Linked DNA regions of Agarilytica rhodophyticola. The protein of the gene in region 1 interacts with the protein of each later gene in a pairwise test. Links are inferred from orthologs where the notes say so. Each region holds a gene or a part of one and is shown in the gene's direction. Other genes may lie near its edges.

The links. Proteins that work in one complex are often made in the same cells at the same time.
Region 2: the proteins of gyrB (region 1) and gyrA interact in binary tests that used the Escherichia coli proteins (3 or more experiments, as listed by UniProt). The link is inferred for Agarilytica rhodophyticola from one-to-one orthologs.

The regions. Positions count from the first base shown.
Region 1 is NZ_CP020038.1:6,870,447-6,876,958, reverse strand. Bases 159-3,213 are described here. They hold gyrB (DNA topoisomerase (ATP-hydrolyzing) subunit B), read left to right. Parts: upstream 159-500; coding sequence 501-2,927; downstream 2,928-3,213. Other genes in these bases: BVC89_RS28315 (ThuA domain-containing protein), read right to left, coding at 3,000-3,213; recF (DNA replication/repair protein RecF), read left to right, coding at 159-471. Outside these bases: more of recF, read left to right, coding at 1-158; more of BVC89_RS28315, read right to left, coding at 3,214-3,842; BVC89_RS28310 (hypothetical protein), read right to left, coding at 4,005-5,627; BVC89_RS28305 (sugar phosphate isomerase/epimerase family protein), read left to right, coding at 6,076-6,512. UniProt on the Escherichia coli protein: DNA gyrase negatively supercoils closed circular double-stranded DNA in an ATP-dependent manner to maintain chromosomes in an underwound state.
Region 2 is NZ_CP020038.1:2,781,307-2,787,294, forward strand. The notes cover bases 1-3,224. They hold gyrA (DNA gyrase subunit A), read left to right. Parts: upstream 1-342; coding sequence 343-3,024; downstream 3,025-3,224. In the rest of the region: pheA (prephenate dehydratase), read left to right, coding at 3,286-4,413; BVC89_RS11850 (bifunctional prephenate dehydrogenase/3-phosphoshikimate 1-carboxyvinyltransferase), read left to right, coding at 4,699-5,988. UniProt on the Escherichia coli protein: A type II topoisomerase that negatively supercoils closed circular double-stranded (ds) DNA in an ATP-dependent manner to maintain chromosomes in an underwound state.

The DNA.
Region 1 (6,512 bases):
GCTGCGGAAATCATTGAGAGTAAGAACATAAGTATGGAATATTTTAGTGGCTGGAAGGAAGAGGATTTAAACTATGAAGAGCAGCTTAGATTAAGTTATCAAAAAGATCTCCAATATGGTTACACCACTTTAGGACCTCATAAGGCTGATTTAAGAATTAAAAGCGGAAAGCAAGTCGCAACAGAAATATTGTCTAGAGGTCAGCAAAAGTTGCTGATTTCGGCGTTATTTATCGCGGAGGCTAAAGTATTTAAGAACGAGACTAATCGTAATCCGATATTTGCTATTGATGATTTACCCTCTGAGCTTGATGAGGATAATCAAAAAATCTTGGGTACTTGGTTAGAGGAGTTCGACTCCCAATTATTTATAACTGGGATCAATAATGATTTTGTCGAGAGAATTTGGGCAGATTCAAAAAGAGAAGAAAAACCAAAGATGTTTCACGTGAAACATGGAACACTGAGTTAAAAAATAGAATATAAAAGAGAAACTTTCGTATGTCAGATGATGAAAATAACAACTACGATGGATCTAGTATTAAGGTGTTAAAAGGCCTAGACGCTGTAAGAAAGCGTCCGGGTATGTACATCGGAGATACTGATGATGGATCAGGCCTTCACCATATGGTTTTCGAGATAGTAGATAACTCAATTGATGAAGCTCTGGCAGGCCACTGTAGTGAGATAAAAGTTGTTATCCATCCGGATGAATCTGTGAGTGTTATGGATAACGGCAGAGGTATTCCGACAGAAATGCATGATGAAGGTGTTTCCGCTGCTGAAGTAATCATGACAGTACTCCATGCAGGAGGAAAATTTGATGATAATACCTATAAAGTTTCTGGCGGGTTGCATGGCGTTGGTGTATCCGTTGTTAATGCCTTGTCATCTACATTAAAGCTTACTATTCGAAGAAAAGGGCAAGTTTTCGAGCAAGTTTATAATCACGGTGTTCCAGCTTCGCCGTTAAATGTCATTGGCGAGACCGAAGAGCAAGGAACAGAAATTCATTTCGTGCCTTCCCCAGATACATTTAGCAATATCGAATTCCACTTCGAAATGCTCTCCAAACGTTTGAGAGAACTTTCCTTCCTAAACTCTGGTGTGCGTATTGTTTTAAAAGATGAGCGCACTGGTAAAGAAGAGATATACGAATATGAAGGTGGCTTGAGAGCTTTTGTCGAATATCTGAATCAGAATAAGAATCCCATCAACAAAGTCATGCACTTCACTACCCAACGAGATGACGGCGTTGGTGTAGAAGTAGCTCTGCAATGGAATGATGGCTTTCAGGAAAATATTTACTGCTATACCAATAATATTCCTCAAAGGGATGGAGGAACTCACTTAGCGGGATTCCGCGGTGCACTGACACGTGGTCTGAATACTTATATCGACAAAGAAGGCCTGGCTAAGAAAGAAAAAGTAAATACCACTGGTGATGATGCCAGAGAAGGCTTAGTTGCTATTGTTTCCGTTAAGGTTCCAGATCCGAAATTTTCTTCACAAACAAAAGACAAGCTGGTTTCTTCTGAAGTTAAATCTGCGGTAGAACAAGAGATGGGAGCAGCTTTTTCTGAATTTCTACTTGAGAATCCTCAAGATGCTAAGTCTGTGGTCATGAAAATGATTGAAGCTGCAAAAGCCAGGGAAGCAGCTCGAAAAGCAAGAGAAATGACTCGACGCAAAGGTGCTCTAGATATTGCAGGCTTACCCGGAAAGCTTGCTGATTGTCAGGAAAAAGATCCAGCACTTTCTGAAATTTATCTAGTGGAGGGTGATTCTGCGGGAGGTTCCGCCAAGCAGGGCAGGGATCGTCGTACTCAGGCGATTCTTCCTTTGAAAGGTAAGATCTTGAATGTCGAGAAAGCTCGCTTTGATAAGATGCTTTCTAGTGCTGAAGTGGGTACGCTGATTACTGCTTTAGGTTGTGGCATTGGGACTTCAGAATTCGATCCAGACAAATTGCGTTATCACAGTATCGTTATCATGACCGATGCCGACGTAGATGGATCTCATATCCGTACACTATTACTTACTTTCTTCTTTCGCCAAATGAGAGAGCTAGTAGAAAGAGGGCATGTATTTATTGCTCAACCTCCTCTATATAAGATATCCAAAGGCAAGCAAGAGCAATATCTAAAAGATGATGACGAGTTAAATGAGTTTCTTACTAATGCTGCCATTGAGTCATCGCGGCTGCATATCTCTGAAGATGCACCTGCTCTGCCCGGCACTCAGCTCGAGACTTTGGTGAATAACTACAGAAATATCATGGCAACAATTAATAAGCTTTCCAGGCTTTATCCGCAGGAGCTTCTGGAACAGCTTATATATTTGCCCACGCTAACCGCAGAAGATTTCTCTGATAAAGAGAAAATGGAAGCATGGATAGTACCCCTTCAGGATGTTATTAATAGTCTGAATGAAGCATCGAAAACACATCAGTACACATCTACCTTGTTCGAAAACAAAGAGCGCCATCAGTTTGTGCCTCAGTTGAATGTTACTGCGCACGGTGTTGAAGACTATATACGTCTAAGCCCGGAATTATTCGAGTCAGAAGACTACAGGCGTATGCGTCAACTAGGAGAAGAGCTAGAAGGCTTCATAGAAGAGGGGGCTTATGTGGCAAAAGGAGAGCGACGTTACGAGGTAAGCAGCTTTAAAGAAGCATTCGAATGGATTGTTGCTGAATCGAAAAAAGGCTACAACATCCAGCGCTACAAAGGTCTAGGAGAGATGAACCCTGAGCAGCTATGGGAAACCACCATGGATGCCAATAACCGTCGTATGTTAAAAGTTACCGTTGAAGATGCTATTGCAGCCGATCAGATCTTCACATGTTTGATGGGTGATAATGTAGAGCCTCGTCGAGACTTTATTGAGACCAATGCTCTGTCTGTTGCCAATTTGGATGTGTAGATAAAATTGCTAAAAAGGGATAGCAGACATATAGCTATCCCTATTTCTTGCCTTACTAATTTAGTTTGCTTATTAACAACCTTCTTGTCCTTTTCTTTCTATCATCCAGTCGTAGGTATTCTTTAGAATTTTTTGTAAAGCTTCACTAGAGTACACCGAATGTAAGTGGCCTATAGAAGTATACAAAGCTCGACCTTTTTTAATACAGGTAGACCAAATCACTGGGTGATTAATAGCTCCTTCCCCCATACGTAAATCTGATACAGGACCCCAGACATAATTAAAAGGCTTATAAGTACTTTCGTCGATACCGGCAAGAGGAGTTAGACCATGATCCTGTGGCGTACTATCGAAACTATACCACTCATCTGTGATGAAAAACTCCGAAGGTATGTCTCTCATAACCGGATGATCTGTATTTAGTACTTCAACTCGAGCCTCCTGAAACTGCGGATCCTCGATGTGGCCGATGAATCGCGGGCCTATAATTTTATTACGAAACCAAGGCCAATTAGTTAGTGTAGATACGCTATCGCCGGATGAATGAACGCTAATTAGATTGCCGCCATTCTCAAACCAATTTTGAAAAGTATCCTGTTGTAGCTTTGATAACACATTGCCAGAAACATTATTAAATACTACCAGTTTAAAACGACGAAGATCTTTATCATTAAAAATAGCGGGATTTTGAGTAGTAAATACATTTAAACCCAGCGAATCCGCCAAGCTAACAAAAAAATAATCCGCCCCGGCAATACCTCGGTTATGCCGCCAAGAGGTAGTTTTAGAAAAAATTAAAATGGATGGTGACGGCATACGACCATCTATTATTGGCGGACCTCCATTTGAACCGTTAGAAACCTTGGTATTGCAGGCCAATAAAATGAGACAGGTAAATATTAAAAGTAATTTCATTAAAATTCCCGATGTGAAACTTTTAACTCTAGCCACAGTAATAAACACGCATTAATCTCTATTAGACATGTATCATATAACTGCGTCGAGTATTATCCCACCACCTAATAAATAAGAAGTGATTAAGTGCCTGTCTCATAAATGCGGAGAATGGCCAAGATCTTACACAGCCAAACCAATCTTTACACCTTGTTTAGCAATACCAAGGCCATACTTTTTAATTAACTGAAGACTATATTCGCCCATTGGTGTTGCATGTGAAGCATCATCGTTTAGATGATCTAATCCCGGTGTTCCCAGCATTGCACAGGCGGCATAAAAATTAGCATCACTATCTGGAATACCCTTCTTCTGTTTAATATGATTTGCTTCATGGCGTAAATCTTTTAAATGATTGAAACCCTGTATACGCGAATCCGCTTTAATCATTTTTTTTGCATGCCCACCTTTACGGTGAGAACTGTCTTTACCTGCATGATAATTAATAACAAAAGAGTCTTGAGCATGGTGAGTAAAGTTATTAACTAGTTTTAGCAGCTCCCCGGTTTTGTTTTTGTCCTGGCCATTCTGCGCCACGACAAGTAAATTCCTTCCTTGGGTCAAACCAGATGAGGCTATGCTGAAATCATTATTTAAACTACCACTACGTTGCATACTAACTTTGCTTTTAGGATGACCCTGTCCCACTGCTTGCAATGCTTTGTTTAAGAACTCTTCGTACATACGTGCCTCATCCATACCTGTAACACATTTACCGCCTCTAATAATATCTGTGGTCTGTTCCTTTGAGCTAAGTGGTCTATTCATTTCTCTATCATCTTCAACCAACATGTTCACTTTGTCTAAAGTCAGCAAATGTAATGACAAAGTAAATAACACAAAATTAGCTTGGTGATTTTGTGGTACCGATATGCCTCCACCAATTATGCCTGTTTGTGCCTGCAACTGACCAAACATAATGCCCAGCTGCCGTGCAATTACAGATTGTTCCCTCCAATTTTGTAGGGCCTGCATAGTGGCGGCGTTATTTCCCGTTGGATCTTTCTCCAAATGACTTTGCACATCACTTATAAGGCTGCTTTCGGCAGGTGCTAGTATCTGAGGGTTAATTTTTCCCGCTGAATACGGTTGGAGATGGTTGTAATTGCCGTGATGTTGATGGCCGTATGAGGGCATTGTTGTCGGTGGCTTCGTTGCAACTTGATATTCAGGAAATAGCTCTGCTGGCGGAGCAGAAGGTTGTGGAAACGTCGTATGATAGGAATGCTGTGCTGCAAATTGCGGTTGCGGTGGTGGAGGCGGCGTTATAGCAGGCCAAGGTGCTGCTGCCTGCTGAGCCTGATACGTTGGAAATTGAGATTGTGCTGGTAGAGCAGCCGCAGTGGGTGGGGTTAACGCTGTCTGATAAGTTTGATGTGCTGAGTATTGCCATTGTGACGATGGTTGTGGCGGCAAACCAGGCCGAGTCAATGCCGGCTGATAGCCTTGATGTGGAGACAATCGCTCTATAGGTGAAAGATTATGATGTGAAGGCTGCCATCCTGGGCGAGCAGAATAATGTACTGCTGGAGTAGGTTCAGGAGAAAAATATTGATTGTATTGCTGAGGTAAAGAGTTTTGCTGATGAGGTTGATAAACACCTTGTACTGAGCTTGTTAAAACAGCGGGCTGCGCCACAGATGAGTGACTAATACGAGAATGTAGTGGTGCGTAGTTATCTTCCGTTCTCTGTGACGGAGCAGAATATTGATATGTATTTTGATTATTAGAAACTCTAGGAAACATGCAGATTCTCAAATTAGGAACAGTTAATGGTAATAATCTGTATTGGTTCCATCCAAAATGTTCGCATTAATTAAACACCTTTTAAAAACTCTACCAAATATAGGGAAATAGCATTATCTGCCCTCAACTATCTTTACCTTTCCATCTTATTTAACAACTTCCCAACTCTATGCGCTATTAAATAGCAATATCAGAAATTACTAAAATATCAGAAATTACTGACACTAAAAAATATTCCGCCTAAGAACCTTTTCTCCTGTGGGTATTTCAGCACTAAATTTAACTGTCGAAGCGATGTTCGATTTGAAGATAAATTGGCCGCTACATCAGCATATAAACTCTTAAGAAAGCTGAAGGTGTGGCTGCTTATAACAAAAAAACGCTGGCATTTTTCTAGTATTCTGATAAATTGTTTTTACAAAATCATTTTTTAAAAATAAAAATACCGATGAAACATTCAATAATCATGGCTTTCATGGGCGGTCAGAAAGATCGCTTTTGCACATATTTTCCTCATGCAGAGCCAGAGGAAAAAATGGCAAACATTCACCAAGTTGAGGGAATCGATGGTGTCGAGATTGTCTATCCCTTTGAAATACAAAATCCAACAGAAACCGCCAAACAACTTAGCAAGTATGGTTTAGGTGTTGCTGCGGTAAATGCCAACATTAAAGCAGGTCCTGAACAACAAGCAGGATCATCCAGTGTGCCACAAAAACACATAAGAGATGATGCTATTCGTATTCTTAAAGAAGCGATGGATGTGGCAGCTGAATTAGGGGCAGACAAGGTAACCACCTGTCCGCTAACTGATGGCTACGATTATTTGATGACAACCAACTACCAAGAAGCTTGGCTAAATATGGTGGATACTTTCCGTCAAGC
Region 2 (5,988 bases), 4.1 Mb from region 1 along the record:
TGCTGGTAAGACTGATGAATAAGCGCCAGTATAACGCCAAATTAAAATCTAAAAAGGATAAAGTTAGTGGCCCTATAAACTGCCTATACCACTGATTTTATGGTAGTATTTGGCGTTTTAGTATGCGTATGCAGGCCTTTGGCCTACCCATCACAAAGTTGCTTGTAAAGCAAGCACAATAGCTTGTGTTTGGGATGTACAACTCTGGCGCTTTGACAAAATGATAGGGGCAAAATAACCGAGTGACTTAATTGTCATTCTTGCTACTTTCAACTACTGCTTCGCCGAGCTGTCACAGAACGATAAATCAAAATTACAACGACACAGGAACACCATAGTTGCATGGGTGAGATTGCAAAAGAAATCCTTCCGGTAAGTATCGAAGACGAAATTAAAAAATCCTATCTCGATTACGCCATGAGCGTTATTGTTGGCAGGGCGTTACCCGATGTGCGAGATGGCCTTAAGCCAGTGCACAGACGCGTTTTATACGCTATGAATGAGCTTAACAATGACTGGAATAAACCCTATAAAAAATCTGCCCGTGTGGTTGGAGATGTGATAGGTAAATATCACCCTCACGGCGATTCTGCGGTATACGATACCATCGTCAGGATGGCGCAGCCCTTTTCCATGCGTTACATGCTGGTAGATGGGCAGGGCAACTTCGGTTCTGTCGATGGCGATAGTGCAGCAGCGATGCGATACACCGAAGTGCGTATGGCAAAAATTGCCCACGAGTTGCTCGCGGATCTCGACAAGGAAACCGTTGACTTCATTCCCAACTACGATGATACCGAGCGCATTCCCGATGTCTTGCCTGCGCGCGTTCCTAGTTTATTGGTCAATGGTTCTTCTGGCATCGCGGTGGGAATGGCCACGAATATTCCTCCTCACAATCTCAGTGAGATTGTCAAAGGGTGTATTCATATTATCGATTCCCCCGAGGCTGATATCGACGAGTTGATGGATATCATCCCAGGCCCTGATTTCCCAACGGCCGGCATCATTAATGGTCGGGCCGGTATCTTGCAAGCATATCGTACAGGTCGTGGCCGTCTTTATGTGCGTGCAAAAGCGGAAGTTGTGGTCAACGAAAAAACCAATCGCGAATCTATTATTGTTGATGAACTGCCTTATCAAGTAAATAAAGCACGCTTAATTGAGAAAATAGCAGAGCTAGTCAAGGATAAAAAACTTGAAGGGATTTCAGAAATTCGCGATGAGTCTGATAAAGATGGCTTGCGCATAGCCATCGAGCTTAAGCGCGGTGAAGTGGGCGATGTGGTGCTCAATAATCTTTATGCCCAAACCCAGATGCAAAATGTATTTGGCATCAACATGGTGGCCTTGGTTGATGGCCAACCTAAACTGCTCAACTTAAAACAAATACTCGAGCATTTTATTAAGCACCGCCGAGAAGTTGTTACCAGGCGCACGATTTATTTGCTGCGTAAGGCTCGCGAACGTGGTCATGTTTTAGAAGGCTATGCAGTTGCTATTGCTAATATTGATCATGTTATTGAATTGATTAAAGCCTCATCTACACCGGCAGAAGCAAAAGAGGCGCTTTTATCCCGTGGTTGGGATATGGGCGATATTGCCGAGTTGTTGACGCGCGCAGGCCCAAATGGCTGTAAGCCTGACGATCTGGATGCGAGTTTTGGTGTTAGAGATGACGGAAAATATTATCTGTCTCCTGTGCAAGTACAAGCGATTTTAGAATTACGCTTGCATCGTCTTACTGGCATGGAACACGATAAAATCCTTAAAGAGTATGAAGAGCGTTTAGCGCTTATTCGAGAATATTTAAATATCCTCGGTAATTCAGAGCGTTTGATGGAAGTTATTCGCGAAGAACTTGAAAAAATTCTTGAAGAATATGGCGATGAGCGCCGCACTGAAATTCGTAATTCGCAAGAAGATCTTACTGTTGAAGATCTTATTACTGAAGAAGATCGTGTCGTCACTATTTCTCACGGCGGCTACGCTAAGAGTCAGCCCCTCGATGCCTACCAAGCGCAACGTCGAGGAGGTATGGGTAAGGCGGCAACTTCTGTTAAAGATGAAGATTTTGTCGAGCACTTACTGATTGCTTGTACTCATGACTATATTTTATGTTTTACCAATGCAGGTAAAGTATTTTGGTTGAAGGTGTATCAAATACCTGTTGCTGGAAGACAATCTCGAGGCCGTCCGGTGGTCAATTTATTACCACTGGAAGAGGGTGAGCGTATTACCTCAATGTTGCCTGTGCGTGAATTTGATGAAGACCACTATATCTTTATGGCAACAGCCAACGGCACGGTTAAGAAAACACCACTGACACAATTCTCCCGTCCGCGATCTGTTGGCTTGCGCGCGATTGAATTGGTCGAAGGGGATCATCTGGTGGGTACTACTATTACCGATGGCGAGCAAGATATCGTACTGTTTTCTTCCAATGGCAAGGCGGCGCGTTTTGAGGAGCAGCAAGTGCGTTCCATGGGGCGTGTTTCTCGAGGTGTTCGCGGTATTAAATTACAAGAAGGCCATTCCGTGATTTCGATGGTGGTTCCGGCTGCTAATGGCAAGGTGTTAACCGTTAGTGAGAATGGCTTTGGTAAGCGCACAGATGTCAATGATTTTCCGACCAAAGGACGCGGTTCTCAAGGTGTTATCGCAATGCAAACTAGTGATAGAAATGGCAAGCTAGTGGGGGCAGTGCAAGTGCTCGACGGTGAAGAAATTATGCTTATTTCCGATCAGGGCACATTGGTTCGTACCCGCGTGGATGAAGTTTCTGTTCTGGGGCGCAATACCCAAGGTGTAAGGCTGATTAAAGTGAAAGCAGGGGAGCACATTGTTGGTATTGAGCGCATTGAAGAAAACTTTGATGAAAACCGCAATGGTGAACAAACAACAAGCTCAGAAGATGGCGCAGAAGACGGCAATGGTGCAGTAATTGAAAATCAAGGTGACAATAATGATGGCACAGATGACGTGCCTGATGATGATGTTGCTGATGGACAAGATGATGAGTAATATCTCAAAGGCAGTGTTTGTCACTGCCTTTATTTTCGCACCTATTTTTAGTGCAACTTTTAACGCAATTTAATGTGTTTATCATATGACTTACTTAAGATGATTTTTACTGAGTGTAGGGTTGAGTCGCAAATGATGAGTTGCTTTTTGTAGTACTTAAACAAGCGATTTGGAAAGACATTCAATAAGGATCGTAGTACGTGGTAAAAGTTAGATGCTAAATGGTTAAATGCTTAAAATGGTTAAATGGAAAGCCCCAACATGCCTGATGATTCGCAACAAGCAAAACCAGAGAAAAATGAAGCCCAGCTATTGGCTGAGCTAAGAGATAAAATCGACAACATTGATGCGCAGATAGGAGAGTTAATAAGTGCTCGTGCACAATGTGCTCTCGATGTTGCCACTGTTAAAAGTTCTTTTTCGCAAGAAAAAATGTCGACATTTTATAGACCTGAGCGTGAAGCTCAAGTCCTTCACCGGGCAATGGAGCGCAATCAAGGCCCTTTAAAAAATGAAGAAATGGGGCGTTTATTTCGTGAATTAATGTCCGCCTGTTTGGCCTTGGAAAACCCTATTCGTGTCGCTTATCTAGGCCCTGAGGGCACATTTACTCAAGCGGCAGCTTTAAAACATTTTGGTCACTCTGCTGTTACTGAATCAATGTCGGCCATCGATGCAGTTTTTCGCGAAGTAGCTTCCGGTGCTGTTCACTACGGTGTAGTGCCGGTAGAAAATTCTACAGAAGGGGTTGTCACCCACACTCTGGATAATTTTATAGATAGCAATGCGAAAATCTGTGGTGAAGTGGTGCTGCGAATTCATCAGCATTTATTAGTGTCTGATGTGACTAAACTAGAAAATATTACTCGCATTTACTCTCATTCTCAGTCGTTGGCACAATGTCGCAAATGGTTGGACGAACATTACCCTAATGCAGAGCGTATTGCTGTGAGCAGTAATTCCGAAGCGGCTAAACGTATAAAAGGCGAATGGAATTCTGCAGCTATTGCTGGTGAAATTGCGGCCAATGTTTATGGACTTACCAGTCATTCAAAAAATATCGAAGATCGTCCAGATAATTCAACACGCTTTTTAATTATTGGGCGTGATGACGTGGGTGCAAGTGGCGATGATAAAACTTCGATTGTTGTCTCCACTAAGAATGAGCCTGGCGCACTTCATAATTTGCTTGAGCCATTTCATACATATAATGTTGATCTTACCCGCGTAGAGACTCGACCCTCTGCATCAGGTACATGGAATTATGTGTTTTTCATTGACATGTACGGACACGTGAGCAACGAGAACATTGCTTCTGCTTTAAGTCAAATTAGAGAACGAGTGGCGGATTTAAAAATTCTCGGCTCTTACCCTATTGGTGTTCTTTAGTATGTTCTTGTCATGCATGAAATAAGCGCAGGATGCGCTTTCTCACATAGAGCGCTTTTTTAAATAGCCTGTTTTTTTTGAGTAGGCATTAGTCAATAAATTTTGTTAATGACTGCCTGTTATAGCGTTGATTATTTATTGTGATTAATTACATTGGCGTTTCTATATACTTCTAGATGAGGATATGAAGTATCTTTTATGCGTGTTTATGATATAAAGTATCATTTTGTGTTGAGATACTATTAACAATTAAATTTTTAAATACTCTGGGCGTATGCCGATAACATAATGCTTATTAAAAAACTAGTTGTCGTTGGAATCGGCTTAATTGGCGGCAGCTTAGCAGCTGCACTGAGAAAACGAGGGCAATGTGAAGAAATCATCGGTATTGCTCAAACTCAAGAGACCTGCTCACGGGCTGAGGAGCGAGGCGTTGTCGATAGAGCCTACACTCAAATAAGTGATATTTGCCATGAGTTAGGCGAAGATGACCTCGTTTTTATTGCTGTTCCAACGCTTGCCATTAAGTCTGTTCTGATACAAATCAAATCCTGTGTTGCTGATAATGTGACCATTACTGATGGCGCCAGTGTTAAAGGTAGTGTTTATCGAGATGTACTGGATGTCTTCGGGGCTGAACCTGTTAATGTCGTACTTGGACATCCTATTGCCGGTGGAGAAAAGAGCGGAGTCGATGCTGCTGATGCGAGCCTGTATGAGAATCACCGTGTTATTTTGACGCCCTTTAAGGATTATGCTTCCGACGAGGTAGCTCGTCGACACGTAACGAAAGTTCGTAATGTATGGCAAGCGGTTGATGCTAACGTTATAGAGATGGATATCGATCAGCATGATGTTATTTTGGCTGCCACTAGCCACTTGCCCCATGTTATTGCCTTTTCTTTGGTAGATACCTTAGCCAATGACACTCATAACGAAAATATCTTTCGCTATGCCGCGGGAGGTTTTAGGGACTTCACTCGTATCGCTTCTAGTGATGCTGTGATGTGGCGAGATATTATGCTAGCCAACAAGGAGGCTATCCTAAGTTCTATCGACCTTTTTAGTAGGAATTTAAGTCGTTTAAAAACCACTATTGAAAATGAAGATGCAACACAACTTACCGGAGTGTTTACTCGTGCGAAAGCAGCGCGTGATCGCTTCACTCTCATGTTAATGAATCAATCATACAGCTCAAAAATGAAAAATATAGAAGAAAAACAGATTACCTATAAAGTATCTCCAGGCGGAAATGCCCGCGGTACGATACGTGTTCCAGGGGATAAGTCTATCTCTCATCGGTCTATCATGTTGGGCTCTTTAGCAGAGGGTGTCACCAACATTCAAGGCTTTCTTGAAGGTGAAGATGCATTGGCAACCTTGCAAACTTTTCGTGACCTGGGTGTTGTTATTGAGGGCCCTGACAATGGTCGTGTTACCGTTCACGGTGTGGGTTTGCATGGCCTTAAAGCACCTTCAAGTGCGCTATATGTTGGCAACTCCGGGACATCAATGCGCCTTTTATCCGGGCTTCTCGCCGGTCAAACTTTTGATTCCACCTTAACCGGCGACGAG